Regions from separate parts of the Pseudomonas sp. NPDC089401 genome, predicted to be linked through region 3. Evidence: riboswitches for the same ligand, from Rfam matches in the RefSeq annotation. Region 3 holds a riboswitch; each other region holds the start of a gene.
What was found. Region 3 has a riboswitch for cobalamin ahead of cobW (cobalamin biosynthesis protein CobW). Riboswitches for the same ligand answer to the same signal wherever they lie in the genome.

Region 1 (7,182 bases), on a different contig from region 3:
TCTTGACGATATGGAACGCCGCCAGGGTCCACTCGCCACGGCCGTCCCAGAAGCGCTGCTTGAGGCCCAGCTCGGTCTGCTTCGCTTCGGTCAGGTCGTAGTGCATCGCCGTCGGGCTGAGGCTGACCAGGTTGTCCACGCCGTCCTCGCTGGTGGCGTACTGGCCGTACAGCGACAGCTCGTCATTGACCGCGAACACCAGCCCGGCGCGCCAGTTGCCGCCTTGCAGGCTGCGGTCGCTGCGGCTGCCGTCGATGAGGTTGTCGCGGTCGATGTGGTTCTGGTCGCGGCGCACCCCGGTCACCAGCGACAGACGCTCGGTCAGTTGCAGGCGGTTCTCGGCGAACAGGGCGAAGGTGTGGGTGGTCGACAGCGTCTGCGGGCGGGTCGGCGAGTCACTGTGGAACCCGCCCGGGGTCGGCTGCCACGGGTCGATGTAGTCGCCGCCCACGTCGTTGTAGGGCCGGTTGCTGTCGACGTTGAAACGTACCTTGTTGTACTCGACACCGACCAGGGTCTTGCTCGCCATGCCCAGCAGGCTGTGGTCGAAGGTGAAGGTCTGGCGGTCGCCGATCTGCTCCTGGTTGTGGCGGATCTCCAGGAAACTCTGGCGCTCCAGCTGTTCGCGGTCGGCATCCCAGCTGTAGTTCTCGGCGTTGCGCCAGTGGCGACGGCTCTTGATGTAGTACAGCTGGTTGCTGGCGCTGAGCTGGTCGTTGATCGCCCAGTCGGTGGTGAAACGGGTCCACTCGTCGTGGTAGCGCTGGATATCGTTGTGGATGTTGTAGTTCTTCTTGCGCAGGCTGCTGCGGTACTCGCCGTCGATCAGCGGCGTGCCGTAGTAGTTGGCCGGCTGGGCATCACCGCGCTCATGGGCGAGGGTGAAGCTCAGGTCGTCGCTGGCATCGAAGCGCAGCGCGGCGCTCAGGGCCAGGCTGCGCGAATCGGTGCGGTCGACCCAGCCGTTGCCGGCTTGCTGGTCGAGGGTCAGGCGGTAACTCAGGCGCTCGCTGAGGCTGCCGCCACTGTCCAGGCCCAGCTGCTGGCGGTCCCACGAACCGTAGCCCAGGCGCAGGTGGTTGCGGATGTCGCCTGCAAACGGCTTTTTCGGCACCACGTTGACCACCGCGCCGGTGGCGCCTTCGCCATAAAGCACCGAGGCCGGGCCGCGGATCACGTCGATGCGCTCGACCATCCACGGGTCGGTCGGGAAGGTCTGGGTGCCGGCGCCGGTGTACAGGCGCGCGCCGTCGAACAGGGTCATCACCGAGCCGTGGCCGGTGAAGCCGCGTGCCGACAGGCCGGTGCCGCCGTCGCCTGGGTTGCCGATGAAGGTGATGCCCGGGGAGCGGGTCACCGCGTCCTGTACCGTGAGGTTGTTGCGCTGCTCGATCTCTGCCGCGGTGATGCTGCTGGTACTGGCCGGGGTTTCCAGGGCGCTGAGGTTCAGCCGTGAGCCGGCCTCGGTCGGCGTGGCCAGGTCGATGCGTTGTTGGTCATGCTGGCCGGTGATGGCCGTGGAGGGCAGGGCAATCGCTTGATCGTCGGCGAGGGCTGGGAGTGCGACGGCCAGGCAGGCCGCCAGGGGGTGAAGCTGGATGAATCGGGACATGTCGTTCCACTGCTGCAGGAAAGAATGGATCCCGGTGGAAAACACGCAAAGGCGAACCGCGCACGCAGGCGCGCGCACGGATACCGGCCTGCGCCCGCCCACCGCGGGTTGCCAAGTGAGGCTTCAGGCCGGTCTCCGGGCTTGCGAGGGTCATGAGGCCTTCACCTTCCCATGCTGGCGCACAGTGGTGTGTCGAAGGCATCGCTCGCTTACCGTTGCGGGGGCAGCGCCGGACTTGTCTTGCGAAAAGACGCACCGGCTTCCCGTTTCACCCTGCGCGCGGCGGCGCAGGGCACCTGAAACTGGCGTGCATCTGACCATTGAACGGGCGGTACGTCAAATCGTGATCAAGGGGCACCTGCGCGGGAAGACGACTTGGTGAATCATGAGGTTGTGCGCTTGTATCGATTTTTTTTCGAACTTTCCCGACAGCCCGAATCTCGAACCGAACGTTCGTCATTCGTATTCCTGTCATGGAGACCGCACGCATGCCCGCTCGCCACCTGCTTCGCCACACCTGCCTGTTCGCCCTGCTCGGCAGCCCGCTGCTGGCCACCGCCGCCCCCAGCCCGGACCCGCTGTTCAGCGTCGGCCTGCTGGGTGCCTACGACAAATTCAAGTTCGAGGGCGGTAGCGAAAGCGACAAGGAACACCTCGGCCAAGGCGGCGTGTTCGCCACCTTCGGCAACAAGCTGACGGCCGAGTCCGGCTTCATCTACCAGATCGGCGCCGAGGCCAAGTACGGCAAGAAGAACGACAACAAGCTCAAGGAGGCCCAGGCCGACCTCGACCTGGGCTGGCGCGCGGCGCTGGATGCGCGCAACTTCGTCGATGTGATCGTCGGCGGTGGCTACAGCTGGACACGCTTCGAGCCCGAGATCAACGACCTGGATACCAGGCTCACCTACAAGTCGCCGTTCGCCAAGGCGGCGCTGGGCTACAACCACCAGTTCGATGCCTCGACCCTGCGTGTGGAAGTGGGTGCCCGGCACACCATCGATGGCCGTGCGCGGCTTAAGGTGGATGATTTCGGCAGCGACAGCGTGGACATGAAGGACCGCACCAATCCGTATGCCGAGGTGACCTTGCTGATGAACCAGCAGGGCGGCATGCCGGTGCAGGCGGGGGTGTATTACACCCGTACCGAGTACAAGCTCGATGAGGATTCGCCAGTGGCCGACAACACCAAGCTCAAGCGTGACGAGTTCGGTTTCAAGGTGGGCCTGGCGTTCTGAGGCTGATGCATAGACCTCACCGGCCTCTTCGCGGGTGAACCCGCTCCCACAGGTTCTGCACTGCCCTCAGGCTTGGTGGGAATCCTGTGGGAGCGGGTTTACCCGCGAAAGGGCCCTCACAGGCTAACGCCCACGACGCCGCGACACCCGGGCCTCGATGTTCTTGCGCCCGATCAGCAGCGGCGGCTTTTCCACCACCGGCTCATCGGCCAGCCACTTGTACATCACCAGGCAATCGACCAGCCCCAGGCGGGCATGGCGGTAGGCCTTGGGCAGGCGGCCGACGGTCTCGAAGCCCAGCTTGTGCCACAGCGCCACCGCCACTTCGTTGCAGGCCACCACCGAATTGAACTGCAATGCCAGGAAGCCTTCCTGGCGTGCCAGCTTCTGCGAGTGCTCGCACATCAGCCGGGCCACGCCACGGCCGCGGGCGGCCTCGCAGACCATGTAGCCGCAGTTGCCGACATGGGCACCAGGGCCGGCGGCGTTGGCCTTGAGGTAGTAAGAACCCAGCAGCTCGCTATCCGCTTCGGCCACCAGTGTGCGCACGGGTAGCTCGAGCCACAGCTGGCGTGCCTGCTCGAAGCTGAGCGCGGGGTCGTAGGCGTAGGTTTCGCGGGCCTGGACGATGGCCTGGAAGGTAGGCCAGAAACGCTCGAAGTCGTCGGGCGTCATGGGGCGGATTTGGATCATGGCGGTTCCTGCTGTGGCTAGGGCGCCAAGTCTGGGTGGCGCGGCGCCGTCGCGCAAGGGCGACGACGCCGTGTTGGCTCAGCCGTTGGCCTTGCCCACTGCATCCATGGCCCGGGCCGAGTACACCAGCGCAGCGCCGGCGTTCATCGCCACGGCCACACCCAGGGCTTCGGCGATCTCTTCGCGGGTGGCGCCGTGCTTGACGGCCTGTTGCGAGTGCACGGCGATGCAGCCGTCGCAGCGGGTGGTGACGGCCACGGCCAGGGAGATCAGCTCGCGGGTCTTGGCGTCCAGGTGGTTGGTCTTGGCGCCGGCGCCGCTGGCGGTCATGTAGCCAGCGACGGTGTCGGGGGAGAGTTGCTTGAGATCGCCGATGCCGGCCATCAACTGCTTACGGTAGGCGTCCCAGTCCATCATGCTCATCGTCTTCACCTTGGCAGGGTTGTCGGAGGAGCTTTCAGGCTAGACGATGTTGATGGCCCTTGCGGGCCTCAGATGTAGACGAACACCAGCACCAGCGCCGCGACCACCAGCCACTTTTCCAGGTAGTAGCGCATGCGGTTGCGCTTCTTCAGCGCCTTGCCACGCTCGCGGATCTTGTAGATGCGGGTGAACAGGCGGTTGATGCCGCCGGTCTTGTCGTTGGCATCGTTCGGCGCGGCGGCGGCGGCCATCACGTTGCGGCTGAACCAGCGGTTGAACGCGGTGGCCCAGCGGTACTTGAGCGGGCGCTCGACGTCGCAGAACAGGATGATGCGGTTGTGCTCGGTGGTGTTGGCGGCGTAGTGGATGTAGGTCTCGTCGAAGATCACCCCTTCACCGTCACGCCAAGAGTACTTCTCGCCATCCACGTCGATGTAGCAGCCGTCGTCGTTCGGCGTGTCCAGGCCCAGGTGGAAGCGGTAGGAGCCGGCGTAGGGGTCGCGATGGCGAACCAGCTTGGCGCCTGGCGGCAGGGTGGCGAACATCGCCGCCTTGACCGTGCCGATGCCTTGCAGCAGCTCGGTGGTGCGCGGGCACAGGGTCATCGCCGACGGGTGGCTCTCGCCGTACCACTTCAGGTAGAAGCGCTTCCAGCCGGTCTTGAAGAACGAGTTGAAACCGACGTCGTCATAATTATCGGACTTCTTGATTTCGCCCACGTGCAGCAGCTGTTGGCCTTCCGCACGAATTTCCTGCCAGTGGTCCATGAGCGGCTGCAGTTCGGGGAACGCCTCGACCGGCAGGTACGGCTTGGCCGGGTGCTTGGAGAACAGGTAGAGGAAGCTGTTGACCGGGGCCAGGAAACTGGAGTGGTCGCCCAGCTGGCGGGTCAGCTTGTGGCGTACCCGACCGCGCAGGTGAACATAGGCGATCGAGAGGACGAAGATCAGTACGAGTGCAATTTTCATGGACGGTTACTTGTCGAAAAATGGCCATGCGCCATGGCATAAGCCCGCCAGCATAAACTGTCATGGGGGTAGTTTGTACATATTGTTACCTCAAAACAGGGCGACTTAGGTGTAATGCCCTATGGTGTGCGCAAACGTTTCATGCGACGGAGTAGCCATGGTCCAGGATATCCGCCCGAGTGGCGCCCCCTTCAAACGGCTGTTTTTCGCCTTGCCGGTGACCGACGCCCAGCGCCGTGCCATCGCCCAGTGGCGGCGCGGCTTGTCGCTGCGCAGCGGCAAGCCGGTGCCGAGCGAGAACTTCCACCTGACCTTGCTGTTCCTGGGTGACGTGGATGCGGCGCAGGTGCCGGCGATCTGTGCGGCAGTGGACAACCTGGCGCGCCCGGACGCGCCGTTGCGGCTGTTGCTCGACCAGCTGAAGGCCTGGCCGCGTGCCGGTGCCCTGGTGCTGGAGCCGCAGGAGACACCCGTGGCACTGCGCCAGCTGGTCTATGACCTGCAGCAGGCCTTGCTGCCGATGGGCTTCGAGGAGCAGGCACGGGAGTATCGCCCGCACCTGACCCTGTCGCGGGATTTTCGTGGGCAGCCCCCCGAGGCAGGGGTGGCCCCGGAGTTCTTCGTCAATGCCCGGCACTTCACCCTTTATGAATCGCGCAAGGGCCGCTACTGGCCGCTGGCCGAGTGGCCGTTGACGCAATAGCCCCGGGCATACGCGGATCCTGTGGGAGCGGGCCGTGTATTTCTGCGCAGAGGAGTTAAACCGGCAGGCTCTGATAAGGCAGTTCATCCCCGGGGCTGCGGGCAAACTGGCGCTTGTATTCGCGGCTGAACTGCGAGGTGCTCTGGTAGCCCACCCGGTGCGCTGCCTGCGCCACGCCGAGCCCTTCGCCGATCAGCATCTGCTGCGCCTTGAGCAGGCGCAGGCGCTTGAGGTACTGCATCGGCGCCATGTCGGTACAGCGCTTGAAGTGCTCGTGGAAGGTCGACACGCTCATGTTGGCGCAGGCCGCCAGCGCCTCGACGCTCAGCGGTTCGGTGAAATGCTCGCGCAGGTAGGCGAGGGCGGCGCCGATGCGGGCGAAATGCCCTTGCTGCTCGACCAGCGCCCGCAGCACGCCGGCCTGGGGGCCGCGCAAGGCGGTATAGAGCACCTCGCGTACCCGCGCCGGGCCCAGCACCTTGGCGTCCACCGGGTCCTGCAGGCACTGCAACAGGCGTTCGACGCTCTCGCGCATCGGCGCATCGAGCGCCGCCGAGGTCATCGACTGCGGTGTCTGCGCCTGCACCGCCGGGTCCGGCGCCAGGCCCATGCTCTGTACCAGCTCGCCGAGCACGCTGCGGTCGATGTCCACCGCCACCCCCAGCAGCGGCGCCTCGGCGGTGGCGAAGGTCTCGCACATGAACGGCACCGACAGCGCCTGCACCAGGTAATGCCCGGCGCCGTACTCCAGGGTGCGCGGGCCCAGGCGCGCCAGCTTGCTGCCCTGGGCCAGGATCATCAGGCTTGGCTCGTAGATCTGTGGGCTGCTGGCCACGTACTGCGCCCAGCTCAGCACCTGCACCTGGGGCAGGTGGGTGGGGACGAAGCCGGGGCGGGTGGCCAGGCGGCGGATCAGCGAGCACAGCGGGGCGTTGGCGTCGACGTGGCGGGTCAGTTGCATGGTGAGCCTGGGCAGAGAATCGGACGCTTTCATCATCGCAGATTGCAGGCCTGGCGCCAGAGATCGCAGGCCAACTCCGGAGAATCAGGCATGGATGCCGGAGAATCAGCCGTGGGCGCGGCGGGCAGGGGTGGGCAGAATGCGCGCCCTGAATCGTTTCATCTGCCTGTGAGGTCCTGCATGTACACCGCCATCGGCTACGCCGCCCAAACCCCGACCAGCCCCTTGGCCCCGATGACTTTCGAGCGGCGTGCCCCTCGCCCGGACGACGTCGCCATCGAGATCCTCTACTGCGGCGTGTGCCACTCCGACATCCACCAGGCCCGCAACGAGTGGGGCATCGCCGTGTACCCGCTGATGCCGGGCCACGAGATCATCGGCCGGGTAACCGCCGTGGGCGAGAAGGTCTCTGCGCACAAGGTCGGTGACCTGGTCGGCGTCGGCTGCATGGTCGACTCCTGCCGCCACTGCGAGGCTTGCGCCAAGGACCTGGAGCAGTACTGCCTGGAAGGCCCGACCATGACCTACGCCACCCCGGACCGGGTCGACGGCAGCAACACCATGGGTGGCTACTCCAGCAGCATCGT
Region 2 (7,182 bases), on a different contig from region 3:
TCGGCCAGCGCCTGCACCTTCTCGTCCCGCGCCGTCTCGCGCATCAGCCCGGTCAGCTTCTCGCTCAGGCGCTTGCCTTCCTCGGTGTCCTCCAGCGCCTTGGCCTTGGCCGGGTCACGGGTGGCGTCGACGATGCTGGCGAATTCGGCATCGCTGAAGTTTTTCTCGCTGTACAGCTTGTACAGGTCCTGGCGCTGGTCCTCGACCGTCAGATGCTTGCGCAGCACCTCGCGGATGCTGGCCTCTTCCAGCTGCGGATGGGTGCGCTTGAGCAGCGCGGCCATGCGCTCGATGTTGTGGTCGTAGGCTTCCTGCAGCGGCAGGTTGGCGAGGATCTGTTCCTCGCGGCTGGGCTTCTGGTCGCAGGCGGCAAGGGCGGCGGTGAACAGCAGGGGCAGCAGCAACGTCGGGATGCGGGGCATGGGGTGGCCTTGGGCGCGTGTTTCAAAGGGCCGATTATAACGAGGTTGGCTTGTCAGCACCCAGGCATTGGGGTAGAAAACCGTTCGCTCAAGCCACGTCTCCATTGCCATGCCGAACTGGATCATCCAACCCCCCGACCGCGACAGCATCAGCGACGTCGTGGGCTTTATCGACAGCGCCCGCCGCGGGCTGTACCCGATGCTCGCCGACTCGCCCTTGCCCAAGGACCTGGCGCGTTTCGCCGAAACCTACCTGGACGGTGAGGGCCACTTTCTCGAAGCGCGGGACCAGGGCCGGCTGGTCGCGGGCATCGGCTACCTGCCATATGACCACCGCTTTGCGCAACTGGACTACCACGGCAAGCGGGTGGTCGAAGTGGTGCGCCTGTTCGTGCTCCCCGAGTACCGCCGCCACGGCCTGGCGGGTGCGTTGTTCGCGGCGTTGCGTGAACACGCCCGCGAGGTGGGCGTGGACTGCCTCTACCTGCACACCCACCCCTTCCTGCCGGGTGCGATCCGCTTCTGGGAGCGCCAGGGTTTTGCCGTGATCGATGTCGAAGACGACCCGCTGTGGCACACCACCCACATGGAGCAGTGGCAGGCCGAGTAGGACTTGTCCTACGGCGCGGCCCGGACGATGAACGCCTTGTTCATTTCAATCTCGCGGGCAATTCCTTACCTTTTCGCCCCCACGCGTAGAACAAGGAAATGCGCCCATGGCCCATATCGCGTTGTACAAGCTCGACCTGCTCGACGAGTTCGAAGTCCGCAGTGACGACTGGACCTGCGGCGACTTCGAACAGCGGTTGCTGCAGCTGCGGCCCACGGTGTACAGCCAGGATGCCGCGGGCATCATCGGCAGCGCACACAAGGACGGCAGCTGGCCGCGGACCGTGAAGCGCTTCGTGCTGACCCGCTGCCAGGCGGGTTCGGTGCTCGACGACACTTGCGCCCGCGTCGTTGCAAGCCTCACCGAGCAGGAGCGACGTGACTGGGGCCTGGATCACTGAATGGTCAGAACCCGCCCGACAGCGGCCACTCCACCGCCAGGCGGATCTGATCCCCATCCAGCTCCGCCTGCGCCGTATTGCCCCGGTGCAAGTTGTGCCGCAGCGAGAACGTGGTGCCCTTGGCCTTGCCGCCCTGCACCACGTACCGCGCCTCCAGGTCGCGTTCCCAGTGCTTGCCACCCTTGCCATAGCCCAGGTACGCGTAGCCGCCGTTGGGGTCGACGTGCGTGCCGTCGATGTCGAACCCGCGCACGTACAGCGCCGTCAGGTTCAACCCGGGCACGCCGTAGGCGCCCATGTTGAGGTCGTAGCGTGCTTGCCAGGACTTCTCGTTCGGTGCGTTGAAGTCGGACATCTGCACGGCGTTGGCAATGTAGATGGCACCGCGGGTGACGTAGTCGAACGGAGTGTTGCCGTCCACCTGCTGCCAGCCGAGGCTGAAGCTGTGCGGGCCCTGGTTGTAGCGCGAGACCAGGCTCCAGGTGGTGTTGTCGATGCGCCCGGAGAGTGCCTTGCCGGTGTCGGTGGTGCGGTACAGGTTGAGGTCCAGGCTCAGGCTGCGGCGATCGTCCAGGGCGTGGTTGAGGGTGCTGCCCAGGTAGCTCTGGTTCCAGGTGTCCTGGTAGCGCGAGGTGTACAGGCTGCCGCTGAAGGCGTCGCTCGGGTTCCAGACCAGGCCGGCGAGGTCGAAGCTGTTGCCCTGGCGGGCGTCGGAATAGTTCACCACGAAGCCCTGGTCGTGGCTGGAGGCGTTGCGGTCGGTGCTTTCGTTGAAGTGCCCGGCGACCAGCTTGAGGGTGTCGATCTCGCTGCTGGAGAGGAAGACGCCGGTGGCGGTCTCGGGCAGCAGGCGGCTGTCGGACGAACTGAATACCGGGGTCTTCACCCGCTGTTCGCCCCAGGACAGCACGGTGTTGGACACCCGCAGTTTCAGCGCCGCGCCGCCACGGCTGTATTCGTTCTTCGGGTGTCCGTCGTTGTCCACGCCGAGCAGGCGCGCCTTGCCGGCACGGCCGCCGCCGCTGTCGAGTTGCACGCCCTGGTAGGCGTGGGCATCGACGCCGACGCCGATCAGGCCCTGGGTGAAGCCGGACTGCAACGTGCCCATCAGGCCGTAGGCCCATTCCTCGGCCAGGCCGTTACGTTCGCTGCGTGGCTTGTAGGCGTTGCGTGCGCCGCTGTTGCGACCGCCGTGCTTGTAGTCGCGCTGGTCGTAGACGGTGCGGTTGAGGAGGCTCCAGCTGCTGTCGTCGACAAAGCCATGGCTCTGCGATTGCGCGGAGTCCGCCCGGGCGATGGGGGCCAGGCCTGCGAGTGGCAAGGCGAGCAGGGCGCTGACGAGCAGCAGGGCGGCGGGGCGTGACGACATGGCGGGAACTTCCTGGTTCAGGGGGCGCGAAAACGCAGGATGCGCGCGCCGTCGAAAGGGTCGGTGAGGTAGTGGGCATGCACGCCGAAGGTGCTCAGCAGGCGCTCTGGGGTGAGCACGTCGAGTGGCTTGCCGAGGGCGACCAGGTGGCCTTTGTCGAGCACCGCCAGGCGGTCGCAGGTCAGCGCCTGGTTGAGGTCGTGCAGGGCCACCAGGGTGGTCACCGGCAACGCCTGCACCTGTTGCAGCAGGCTCAGCTGGTGCTGGATATCGAGGTGGTTGGTCGGCTCGTCGAGCAGCAGCACCTGGGGGCGTTGGGCCAGGGCGCGGGCGATGTGCACGCGCTGGCGTTCGCCGCCGGACAGCGAACTCCAGGCCCGCTCGCGCAGGTGCGTGGCGTCGAGGTCGGCCAGGGCCTGCTCGACGATGGCGCGGTCTTTGCGGGAGAACGGCGCCAGCGCCGACAGCCAGGGCGTGCGCCCGAGGGCGACGGCGTCGAACACGCTGATCGCATCGAGGGTATCGGCCTGCTGCTCGACCAGCGCCAGGGCCTGGGCGACCCGCCGGCGGGGCAGGCGCGCCAGGGGTTCGCCGAGCAGTTGCACGCTGCCGGTGCCCGGCGTGCGCAACCCGGCCAGCAATTTCAGCAGGGACGACTTGCCCGAACCGTTGGGGCCGACGATCCCCAAGGTTTCGCCGGGTACCACGTTGAGCTCGATGTTGCACAGCACGGTGTTGCCCGACAGTTGCAGGCCCAGCCCGCGGCAGGCGAGGGGGGCGATCTGCGCGGTGTTCATGGCGGTCATGGGCGCCCCCTGCGGCTGACCAGGATCAGTGCGAACACCGGCGCACCAATCAGCGCGGTGACCACGCCGACCGGGATCACCTGGCCGCTGATCAGCGTGCGCGACAGCACGTCGGCGGCAATCAGGAACAGTGCGCCGCCCAGCGCGCTGGCCGGCAGCAGGCGGCTGTGGCCGGGCCCGAGCAGCAGGCGCAGGGCATGCGGGATGACCAGGCCGACGAAGCCGATGGCGCCGACGATCGACACCATCACCGCAGTCACCAGTGCCGCGCAGCTGATCAGCAGCAACTGCGTGCGGCGCACGGCGATGCCCAGCGAGGCCGCCGAGTCGGCGCCGAAGGTGAAGGCGTCCAGCGCCCGGCGGTGCCACAGGCACACCACCAGCCCGAACAGCGCCACCGGCAACGCCAGCCACACCGACGGCCAGCGCACGCCACTGAGATTGCCCAGCAGCCAGAACATGATGCCGCGGGCCTGCTCGGCGGTGGCCGACTTGGTGATGAGGAAGGCGGTCAGGGCGGTAAACAGTTGCGAACCGGCGATGCCGGCGAGGATCACCTGGGCGTTGTTGCTGCTCGGCCCGGCCGCGCGGGCCAGCACCAGCACCAGGGCGAACGCCGCCAGGGCGCCGATGAAGGCGCCGCCGGACATGCTCAGGGCGACGCTGCCCAGGCCGAGCAGGCCGACCAGCACTGCGCCGGTGGAGGCGCCGGCGGACAGCCCGAGCAGGTAGGGCTCTGCCAGCGGGTTGCGCAGCAGCGCCTGGAGGATCACCCCGCAGGTCGCCAGCCCAGCGCCGCAGGCGGCGGCGACCAGGGCGCGGGTCAGGCGGTAGTTCCAGACGATGCCGGCGTCGATCGGGTCGACCGGGTGGCCGGCCTGCCACAGGTGGTTGGCCAGCACCTGGTAGACCACCTGCGGCGACAGGTTGGTTTCACCGATGGCGGTGCCGGCCAGTACGGCGACGAGTAAGGCCAGCACGGCCAGGGCGCTGTTGAGCAGTACCTTCATCACTGTGCCGCTTTACCGCTGGCAAAGGCTGCGGACAAGGTCTGCAGGCCGCGGAACAGGCGGATGCCGGCCTGCATGGCGTCGGCGTCGAGGATGACGATGCGGTTGTTCTTCACCGCGTCCATGTTCTTCGTCACTGGGTCGCTGTGGAGGAATTCGAGCTTTTTCTGGTAGTCGTCGGCGGGGAAGCGGCGGCGGTCCATGCGGGCGATGATCAGCCAGGTCGGGTTGGCCTTGGCCAGGGTTTCCCAGCCCACGGTCGGCCATTCCTCGGTCGACTCGACCACGTTGCGCACGCCCAGGGTGCGCAGCATGAAGTCGGCCACGCCCTGGCGGCCGGCGACGTAAGGGTCGATGTCGAGGTCGGCGCTGGAGAACCAGAACAGTGCCGATGTCTGCGCCAGGTCCTTGCCGGCCAGCTGCTGTTTCGCGCCGTCCAGGCGGGCCTTGAGGTCGGCATTCAGCGCCGCGCCGCGGTCCTGCACGTCGAAGATCTCGGCCAGCTGGCTGACGCTCTGGTAGATGCTGTCGACCTGGAACGCCTGCAGGCGGGTGCCGTCGGCGCCGACCAGGTTGTCCTTGCCTTCGCAGTCCGAGGGCAGCAGGTAGGTGGGGATCTTCAGCTCGTCGAACTGCTCGCGGGTGGCAACCACGCCCTGGGCGCCGACCATCCACTCGAACTGCACCGCCACCAGTTGCGGACGCTTGCCGACCACCGCCTCGAAGCTCGGCTCGTTGTCGGCCAGGCGCGGTACCTTGGCGTTCAGCGCCTGGTACTCGGGCAGCACGTTGTTGAACCACAGCGAGGTGCCGGCCAGCTTGTCGCCCAGGCCCAATGCATAGAGCATCTCGGTGCCGGCCTGGCCGATGGTCACCGCACGCTCGGGGGCCTTGGCGAAGGTCTGCGGCGCGCCGCAATTGTCGACGGTCAGCGGGTAGTGGGTGGCGGCGGCCTGGGCCAGGGCGCTGAGGCTCAGGCCGGCCAGCAGGGAGGTGAAACGCAGCAGCATGCGGGGCGATCTCCTATCGGTCAGTTCTGGTGAGGAACGCACGGACAGGCATCGCCGCGCCCTTGCAGGCGCAAGGGCAACACAGATGGCCATCCCGGACACCCCGCCGGTTGGTGAATGTTTGCCGGCAGGTCTCCTGACTGGTGCGTCGTCACCTGGCTCCGGCCTTCCCGGATCGTTGATCCAGTGGCATCGATGGAGCAGGCTCGGCACCTACAGTTGCGGGGGCAGTTCCGTTTGGCGCGTCTTGGGCGACGGGCCTGGGATTCCCTGTTAGTTCCGTGGCGGAAACCGGCGGGCCGCATGGTAGACCATCAGGCCGCCGGGGCAAAACGTTAAATCAAAAGTACTTGAGCCAGGCGATGTCGCGCCGGCGAGCCTTGAGCCGAGCGAACCAGCGCACCGGCAGGTACAGCGCCACGGCCAACAGCACTGAAACCAGCCACACCGCGCCGATGCCGTCGAAACCGAAGTAGTCGCCGTGGTTGTGGCCGAACAGTGCCACGCAGGCCAGGTACAGCAGCTTGAGCACGTACAAGTGCAGCAGGTAGAAGAACATCGGCGCCGCGCCCAGCACCGCCAGGGCGCCGATCCAGCGGGCCGTGCCGGCACGCTCGAAGGCGCGCAGCAACAGCAGGCCGCAGCCCAGGGTCAGGGCCAGGAACAGCAGCGACGGCGGGTACTTGGTGATGTTGAAGAAGCTCATCAGCGTCTGCGTGACGGTCGGGTAGCCGCTCCAGGGCGCTTCGCCGTAGCCGTTGTAGAGGCGCAGCAGCATGAAGCCGAGCAGGGCGATGCAGCCGGCCAGCAGCAGGCGCTGCTGGCGTTCGCCGGCAGCGCTGCCACGGGCGAACCACGGGCCCAGGCCATAGCCCAGGGCGATCACCCCGATCCACGGCAGCACCGGGTAGGACGTGCGCAGGCGCAGGTTGTCGGTGACTTCCAGCCAGCCACGGTCATGCAGGATTGCCCACGGCACGTGCAGCGCCGACGCCACACCGAAGTGCAGGCCGTCGAGCAGGTTGTGCCCGGCGACGATCAGCGCGCCCAGGGCCACCAGTGCCGGGCGCGGCAGCCACACCAGCAGCGACAGGGCGAGCATGCTCACGCCGATGGCCCATATCACTTGCAGGTAGATCACGCTCGGTGGCAGTTGGAAGGTCCAGGCGAAGTTGACCAGGGTGAACTCCAGCAGCACCAGGAACAGCCCGCGCTTGAACAGGAACGCCGAGACATCGCTGCGGCCCTGGTACTTCTCGCCGTACAGCCAGGCCGACAGGCCGGTGAGCAGGACGAACACCGGCGCGCACAGGTGGGCCAGGGTGCGGCTGGCGAACAGCGACGGGTCGGTGGCGTCGATGCTCATGGGGTCGCTGACCTGGCGGTGCAGGAAGAAGGTTTCGCGCACGTGGTCGAGCAGCATGAACAGGATCACCAGGCCGCGCAGGGCGTCGATGCTCTGCAGGCGCTGGGTGAGCAGGGTGGGGGTGGCTGAGGCGCTGGTCATGGGGAAGGGTCGCAGGCAGGAATGGATGTCAAATGAAACGTTATCTTA
Region 3 (7,182 bases):
GGCGGGGTCGATCAGTACCTTGACCGTCGGGTGTTGCTTGATCCAGTCCTGTTCCTCGGCGGTCAGGGCCGAGAGGTGGCGCTCCAGCAGGAGGCTGGTGTTGCCGCTGCTCCAGCGCCGCAGGATCCCCAGCCGCTCGCTTTCGCTGATCGAGGCCAGGGCGGCGTCCACCAGGCGGGCCAGACGCTGGTTGTCATTGGCCAGTGCAAAAGAAAAGGCGCCAGGCGGCACCTGGCAGAAATGGTCGATTTTCACCGTGCCCTGGTAGCTTTTGCCGATCAGGAAGTCGGTGCTGATGGCGTCGCCCAGGTAGGCGTCCGCCTCGCCAAGCTCGACCGCCGCAAGGCCCGCCAGCGTCGAGCGGTAGAGGCTCAGTTGCGCCTGCGGGAACAGCGCGCGAACGGTCTCTCCGGGCAGGTAATGGTCGACCATGGCCAGGCGCAAGTTGCCCAGGGCCTTGTCGTCCTTGAGTGTTCGGCCTTCACGGGTGACGATCACCGGCAGATCGTCGGCATAGGGCCGGCTGAGGCTCAGTTGCGCGTCGGCGGCCTCGAAGGCATTGGAACTGCCCAGCAGGTCGATGCGGCCATCGCGCAAGGCGGCAATGGCCTCATGGCGGCTGGCGTAGCGCCTGACCTCCACCGGTATGCCCAGCTTCTCCGCGATCAGCCCGGCGTAATCGGCGCTGAGGCCTTCGTAATCATCCAGGCTGACGTTGATTTCGAAAGGCGGGTAATCGGGGCGCGAGCTGCCGAGCAACAGTACTTTGCGCTTGGCAAGCCACTGGCGATCCGGGTCGTCCAGTGGCAGTGGCGGGGTAGCGCTGGTGGCACGGGCCAGCAGGTGGCGAGGCTCCCCCTCTGCAAGCGTGACCAGCGCATGGCTGGCAAGGGAGAGGGTCAGCAACAGCCCGGCCAGCGCACGCTTCATGGCTGGTGACCGCTCAATTGACGTGATTGCGTTTGGCCAGGTCCACCATTTCCACCAGTGACTCGGTCTTGAGCTTGTCCATGATGCGTCCACGATAGGTGCTGATGGTCTTGGCGCTGAGGTTCATGCAGGCGCCGATGTTCTTGTTGTTCTCGCCCCGGGCAAGGCGTCGCAGCACTTCCATTTCCCGGTTCGACAAGCTGCCCAGGCGCATGGGCTCGCTGTCCAGGTTGTTGCTGTTGACCGCCATCTGCGGAAAGGTCGAATAACCTTTGATCAGCGCCTTGAGGGCGAAGAGCAAGGCCTCGTGGTCTTCGTCCTTGGTGACGAAGGCACCGATACCCGCATCCAGGCAGCGGCGTACGTAAAGGTCGGTGGCCTGGCCAGTGAGCACCATGATCCTGGGGGCCGGGTCGAGTTGCTGCAGGCGCTTGATGACTTCCATGCCATCGAGCCCAGGCAGGCCGATGTCCAGTACCACGACGTCGGGCCGCAGTTCTCGCGCTACCTGTGCCACTTCGCTGCCGTTACCGACTTCGCCAACGACCTGGAAGCGTTCACGCTCAAGCAGCAGGCGCAGGGAAAGTCGGACGATCGGATGGTCATCAACGATCAGAACGGTTGTCATGTAGGTAGCTCCTGTCGGAATGTGGTCCGTTTCCCAGGTAAAACCTGGAATACGGCTGCAAGTTCTTTCTGTCGCGCAGCACCATACGATCATTCCGACCTGCGTTGTAACGGGCAGTATAGATCTGTTGGATAAGTCGGCGTTGTTTGTTGAAAAGTCCTACAAAATTCCGGGAGTTGCTATCAAAAGGCAGCCAGGCAGTGGGTAATGACCTGTCGGTTACTGGCAGGCCGGGTGGGGCTTGAGTACCCGATCGGTCGAGGCGGGGTTGTTGCGAAGGGCCTGGCCTACACGCGTGGGGCGGGGCAGTAGCTGCCCCGTGCAATTCGGGCAGCGGCCCTGGAAGCGGCGGTCTGCGCAGCTGCGGCAGAATGTGCACTCGAAGGAGCAGATCAGCGCGTCGGGGCTGTCCCCCGGCAGATCGACATCACAGCATTCGCAGTTGGGGCGTAGCGCGAGCATGGGCAAGACTCCGGTCCAGGGTTGAGCCCGGAGTCTGCAACGGCCTCCGCCCGCTTGGCAATATTCAGTTACCAGGGCGGTACAGGTGCGCATGGCCCGCGCGGTACAGGGCCGAGGCGGCGAACGGCGCATCCCCCAGGACATGGCCGACGAGGATCAGCGCGGTACGCCTGAAGCCCCTGGCGGCGACCCGCTCGACGATGTCGGCGAGCGTGCCGCGCACCCAGTCCTGGTCTGGCCAGGTGGCGCGATGGACCACGGCAATGGGGCAGTCGGCGCCGTAATGGGGCAGCAGGGCCTCGACGATGCGGGCCAGGTGCTTGACCCCCAGGTGGATCGCCAGGGTGCTGCCGTGGCGGGCCAGGTCGGCCAATTGCTCACCGGCGGGCATCGGCGAGCTGTCGCCGTAACGGGTGAGGATGACGGTCTGCGCCACGTCCGGTAGGGTCAGTTCGCAGCCCAGCAAGGCCGCGCTGGCGGCGGTGGCGGTGACCCCGGGGATGATCTGGTAGTCGATGCCCAGTTCGCGCAGGTGGCGGATCTGTTCGCCGATGGCGCCATACAGGCTGGGGTCGCCGCTGTGCACGCGCGCCACGTCCTGACCCTTGGCATGGGCGTCGCGAATGGCCTCGATGATCTGCTCCAGGTGCAGTTCGGCACTGTTGATGACTGTTTCGGCCTGGTGGCCGTCGAGTACGGCGGCGGGGACCAGGGAGCCGGCGTAGATGATCACCGGGCACTGGCGGATCAGGCGCTGGCCCTTGACCGTGATCAGCTCCGGGTCGCCGGGGCCGGCGCCGATGAAATAGACCGTCATGGTGAATCCTTGGGGCGAGAAGAAAGCGATTATACGGCGCAGGCCAGGGCGAGGGTCGCACGTGATGTCGCACGTCGGGGTACCGCCAGCCTTGCGCTGCCTTGCAGGCGTTCGCTCAGGGCGAGTGCGCAGCTTTCGGCGACGCCCCAGCAGCCACAATGGGCAAAGGCGGTCGCGGAACGATGGCTCAGGTGGGGCTCGAATACCTGCAACAGGGCGGCGTCGAACAGCACCAGCGGCACGCCGAGGCGCTCGGCCAGCAGGCGCAAGCCAGGCTCATCGGCTTTCAGGCTGATGCTGGCGACGCCTTGCACGGCAGCCAGCGGCAGGCCTTGGCAGGCCAAGGACTGCTGCAGGAGGCTGGCAAGTTCGTCGACCGAGCAGCCCCGGCGGCAACCGAAACCGGCGTACAGCGCCGGTTGCAGGTGGGCGTGCGGCATCAGGCGTGGCTGGAGCGACGATACAGCCAGGCGCTCAGCAGGCCCAGGGCCAGCCAGAAGGCGGCGTTGGTCAGCCACGAGGCGACCTTGAACTGGGTTTCCAGGGCTTCGGGTGCCAGGCTCTCGTGCACTTCAGGTTGCGGCGCGCCGATCACGTGCGGCACAACCAGCAGCACTGCGCCAACAACCTTGAGCAGCCAGTGGCGAGCGAACACCAGCAAGGCCAGGCCTAGTGCGGTGGCGGCGGCGGTGCCGATCCACCAGGCCTGGCGCTGGCCGAGGTCGGCGGCGGCAGTGCCAGGCAACTCCGGTGGCAAGCCCAGGGTCGGCGCCAGGCAGAACACGGCGAAGCCCGCCAGGCCCCAGAGCGCGCCGGTGCTGACTCGGCCGGGTTCGCGCAGGCTGTAGAGGGCGGCGAGGATCAGGGCGAAACCGACGGCGACGACCAGGTTCCCGCCCGTGGTCGAGAGGACGCGCTGCCAGCCGTCTTCCGGCGACCAGGCTTCGGCGCTGTGCTCATGGGCGGCGCCGGCTTCGCCGGCATGGTCGTGGTGCTCGGCGGCAGGCGCGGCCGATTCGTAGGTTTCTGCCTGGAGGATAAGCGGCGCGACCCAGAAGCTCTGCAGCAGGGTCAACAGCAGCGCGGCGAGCAGGCCGCTGAACCCGGCAGTGCGGGCGATACGGGTGATCATGGCAGGCCTCAGTGGCAGGGGAACGCGGCGCTGTGACGGGTATCGTGGGCGGCGTTGTGCACCGCCTCGATGTGCGAGAAGCCGGCGAAGTACACCAGGCAAAGGCCGAGCAGGCTGGCGCCGACGGCGATGACCAGGCGCTGGCTGAGGGTGACGGGGGTGGCGATGCTGTGTTTGGCACTGGTGACGGGCATGACGCGATCCTCTGCTTTGTTGTGTGATGGCAACGGACAGGCGCGACATTCCCGGGCGCAATGCGCCCGAGGGAATGCGACAGCGCCCGCCCACCGCGGGGTGTTCATGAACGTCAGGCCGGTCTCCGGGCTTGCGAGGAAGAGCAGGGCTCCTTGGCAAGCGTCACCTTCCCATGCCGGACGACGTGGCACAGTGGTCTTGACGCTTCGCTCGCTTACCGTTGCGGGGGCAGCACCGGATTGGCCCGGCCCTTGGAGAGGGCCTGCGGCGCACCGGTTTCCCGTTTCACCCCCGATGGGGGCACCTGGACGCAAGGCGTAAGGAGAGCACGGGGCGGGGGAGGCGTCAATTGGTTGCTGCAAGGGTGACGGACCTCTGGCAGCTCTCACGCCCATCCGCCAGTTGACCACCCGCGCCCCCCCGCGTAGCCTTGCCGCTTCGAGGTTCTTCGGCCACGCCGAAGCTAAGACGGGAACGCGGTTCAAGCCGCGGCTGCCCCCGCAACTGTAGGCACCGGCAACGGATCGACACAGCCACTGCGCCAAGGCGCGGGAAGGCGTCATCCCGCCAGGCCCTGTCCCGGACAGCGGCGCTGGAACGGTGCAAGCCAGGAGACCTGCCTCGTCACGCTTTCGACTTTCAACCGGGCGGGGTGATCCGGTGGCGAACGAGCCCGGCTGGCAAGGCCTGCGGCTCTCGTCCCGCATGCCCGCGCCAACCTGCCAAGGGCAACGCGACATGAAAACACTGGCCAAGCTCCCCGTCACCATCGTTACCGGCTTCCTCGGCTCGGGCAAGACCACCTTGCTCCGCCACATGCTCGACAACGCCCAGGGCCGCCGCATCGCGGTCATCGTCAACGAGTTCGGCGAACTGGGCATCGATGGCGAGATCCTCAAGCAGTGCAGCATCGGCTGCACCGAGGAAGAAGCCAGCGGCCGCGTCTACGAGTTGGCCAACGGCTGCCTGTGCTGCACCGTGCAGGAAGAGTTCTTCCCGGTCATGCGCGAGCTGGTGGCCCGCCGTGGCGACCTCGACCACATCCTCATCGAAACCAGCGGCCTGGCCCTGCCCAAACCCCTGGTGCAAGCCTTCCAGTGGCCGGAAATCCGCAATGCCTGCACGGTTGACGCGGTGATCACCGTGGTCGACAGCCCGGCCGTGGCCGCCGGCACCTTCGCCGCCTACCCGGAGCAGGTCGACGCGCAACGCAAGCTCGACCCCAACCTGGACCACGAATCGCCGCTGCACGAGCTGTTCGCCGACCAACTGGCCAGTGCTGACCTGGTGGTGCTGAACAAGGCCGACCTGATCGATGCCGCGGGCCTGGCCAAGGTCCGCAGCGAAGTCGCCGAAGAACTGCCGCCGGCGGTCAAGGTGATCGAGGCCAGCAGTGGCCGCCTGCCGCTGGAGGTGCTGCTGGGCGTGGGCGCCGAGTCCGAGGCGCATATCGATGGCCGCCGTACCCACCATGATTCCCACCACGACGGCGACGATCACGATGACCATGATCACGACGCCTTCGACTCCATCTCGATCGACCTGCCTGAGGCCGAAGAAAGCCTGTTGCTCGACGCCCTGACCCAGCTGGTGAGCGAATTCGGCATCCTCCGTGCCAAGGGCTTCGCCGCCATCCCCGGCAAGCCGATGCGCCTGCTGGTGCAAGGGGTGGGCAGCCGTTTCGACAAGCACTTCGACCGCGCCTGGCGCGCCGACGAGCCGCGCATCACCCGCCTGGTGCTGATCGGCCAGGACCTCGACGCTGCACAGCTGGAGGCGCGCCTGCGCCAGACCCTGGGCGCCTGATCCATGCACCTGCTGCGGACCCAGCCCGGCGGCTTCGTGCCGGACGACAGCATCGCCGACCTCGGCCAGACACCCGCCGAGCTGGTGATTCTCTGCAGCGGCGACTCGCACCTGGCGTTGCTCGCCGAAACCGCCGAGCTACTGCCGGACGACTACCCCAGCCTGCGCCTGGCCAACCCGATGCAGGTGCAGAACCACGCCTCGGTCGACCTCTACGTCGATGAGGTGCTGCGCCATGCCAAGGTGATCCTGGTGTCGCTGCATGGCGGCGTCGGCTACTGGCGCTACGGCGTCGAGCAGCTTGTCGAACTGGCAGCGCGTGGCGTGCAACTGATCCTGGTGCCGGGCGACGACCGACCGGATCCGGAACTGACCGGCCTGGGCAACGTCACCGGCGCGCCGGCCGAGCGCCTTTGGCACTACCTGCGTCAGGGCGGCAAGGCCAACGCCGTCAACCTGTTCAATTGCCTCGCCAGCCAGTGGCTGGGCCGCGATTACGCCTGGGACGAACCGCAGCCGTTGCCGCGCACGTCGGTGTATCACCCCGGCAAGCCCGGCGCCGTGCTCGAGGACTGGTATGGCCAGTGGGACCCGCAGCAGCCGGTGGCACCGTTGCTGTTCTATCGCTCGCACTTGCAGGCCGCCAACACAGCCTTCATCGATGTGTTCTGCCAGCGCTTGCAGGCGGCCGGGCTCAACCCGCTGCCCATCGCCGTGGCCAGCCTGAAGGAAAGCGCCTGCCTGGAACAGGTCGAACGCTGGCTGGACGAGGTGGGGGCCGAGGTATTGGTCAACACCACCGGTTTTGCCCTTTCCAGCCCCGAGCGCCCCAATCTGCGCCCGTTCCGCCGCGACATCCCGGTATTGCAGGCAATCTGCGCGCAGGACAACCAGCCGGGCTGGGAGGCCAGCGAGCAGGGCCTGGGGGCCCGTGACCTGGCCATGCACATCGTCCTGCCGGAGCTCGACGGGCGCATCATCACGCGCCCGGTGAGCTTCAAGGACATGGCCTGGCGCAGTGAGCGCAGCCAGTCCGACGTGGTCTGCTACCGCGCCCACCCCGAGCGCATGGACTTCGTCGCCGAACTGGCGCGGCGCTGGGTCGAGCTGGCGCGTCTGCCCAACGGGCAGAAACGCGTGGCACTGGTGCTGGCGAACTACCCGACCCGCGATGGGCGTATCGGCAACGGCGTCGGCCTCGACACCCCGGCG

Region 1: it holds a riboswitch for cobalamin, as region 3 does, so the genes downstream of both, ACIP21_RS10155 (TonB-dependent receptor) here and cobW (cobalamin biosynthesis protein CobW) in region 3, are expected to answer to the same signal.
Region 2: it holds a riboswitch for cobalamin, as region 3 does, so the genes downstream of both, ACIP21_RS10165 (ABC transporter substrate-binding protein) here and cobW (cobalamin biosynthesis protein CobW) in region 3, are expected to answer to the same signal.

What each region holds. Positions count from the first base shown of each region.
Region 1 is NZ_JBIVIA010000003.1:604,368-611,549, reverse strand. Features, by position in the region: gene ACIP21_RS10155 (TonB-dependent receptor) at 1-1,612, opposite strand, end outside; cobalamin riboswitch at 1,721-1,927, opposite strand; gene ACIP21_RS10150 (outer membrane beta-barrel protein) at 2,101-2,847, shown strand; gene ACIP21_RS10145 (GNAT family N-acetyltransferase) at 2,971-3,540, opposite strand; gene ACIP21_RS10140 (carboxymuconolactone decarboxylase family protein) at 3,619-3,963, opposite strand; gene lpxO (lipid A hydroxylase LpxO) at 4,032-4,931, opposite strand; gene thpR (RNA 2',3'-cyclic phosphodiesterase) at 5,089-5,634, shown strand; gene ACIP21_RS10125 (AraC family transcriptional regulator N-terminal domain-containing protein) at 5,690-6,595, opposite strand; gene calA (vanillin reductase) at 6,776-7,182, shown strand, end outside.
Region 2 is NZ_JBIVIA010000003.1:612,206-619,387, reverse strand. Features, by position in the region: gene ACIP21_RS10195 (hypothetical protein) at 1-422, opposite strand, end outside; gene ACIP21_RS10190 (GNAT family N-acetyltransferase) at 532-1,032, shown strand; gene ACIP21_RS10185 (hypothetical protein) at 1,139-1,432, shown strand; gene ACIP21_RS10180 (OprD family porin) at 1,437-2,801, opposite strand; gene ACIP21_RS10175 (ABC transporter ATP-binding protein) at 2,819-3,607, opposite strand; gene ACIP21_RS10170 (FecCD family ABC transporter permease) at 3,604-4,617, opposite strand; gene ACIP21_RS10165 (ABC transporter substrate-binding protein) at 4,617-5,627, opposite strand; cobalamin riboswitch at 5,736-5,938, opposite strand; gene ACIP21_RS10160 (DUF1624 domain-containing protein) at 5,968-7,134, opposite strand.
Region 3 is NZ_JBIVIA010000013.1:71,311-78,492, reverse strand. Features, by position in the region: gene ACIP21_RS24605 (transporter substrate-binding domain-containing protein) at 1-930, opposite strand, end outside; gene ACIP21_RS24600 (response regulator) at 944-1,558, opposite strand; gene ACIP21_RS24595 (DUF1272 domain-containing protein) at 1,778-2,020, opposite strand; gene cobM (precorrin-4 C(11)-methyltransferase) at 2,085-2,837, opposite strand; gene ACIP21_RS24585 (cobalamin biosynthesis protein) at 2,867-3,277, opposite strand; gene ACIP21_RS24580 (CbtA family protein) at 3,277-3,969, opposite strand; gene ACIP21_RS24575 (CbtB domain-containing protein) at 3,978-4,163, opposite strand; cobalamin riboswitch at 4,262-4,487, opposite strand; cobalamin riboswitch at 4,589-4,803, shown strand; gene cobW (cobalamin biosynthesis protein CobW) at 4,903-5,970, shown strand; gene cobN (cobaltochelatase subunit CobN) at 5,974-7,182, shown strand, end outside.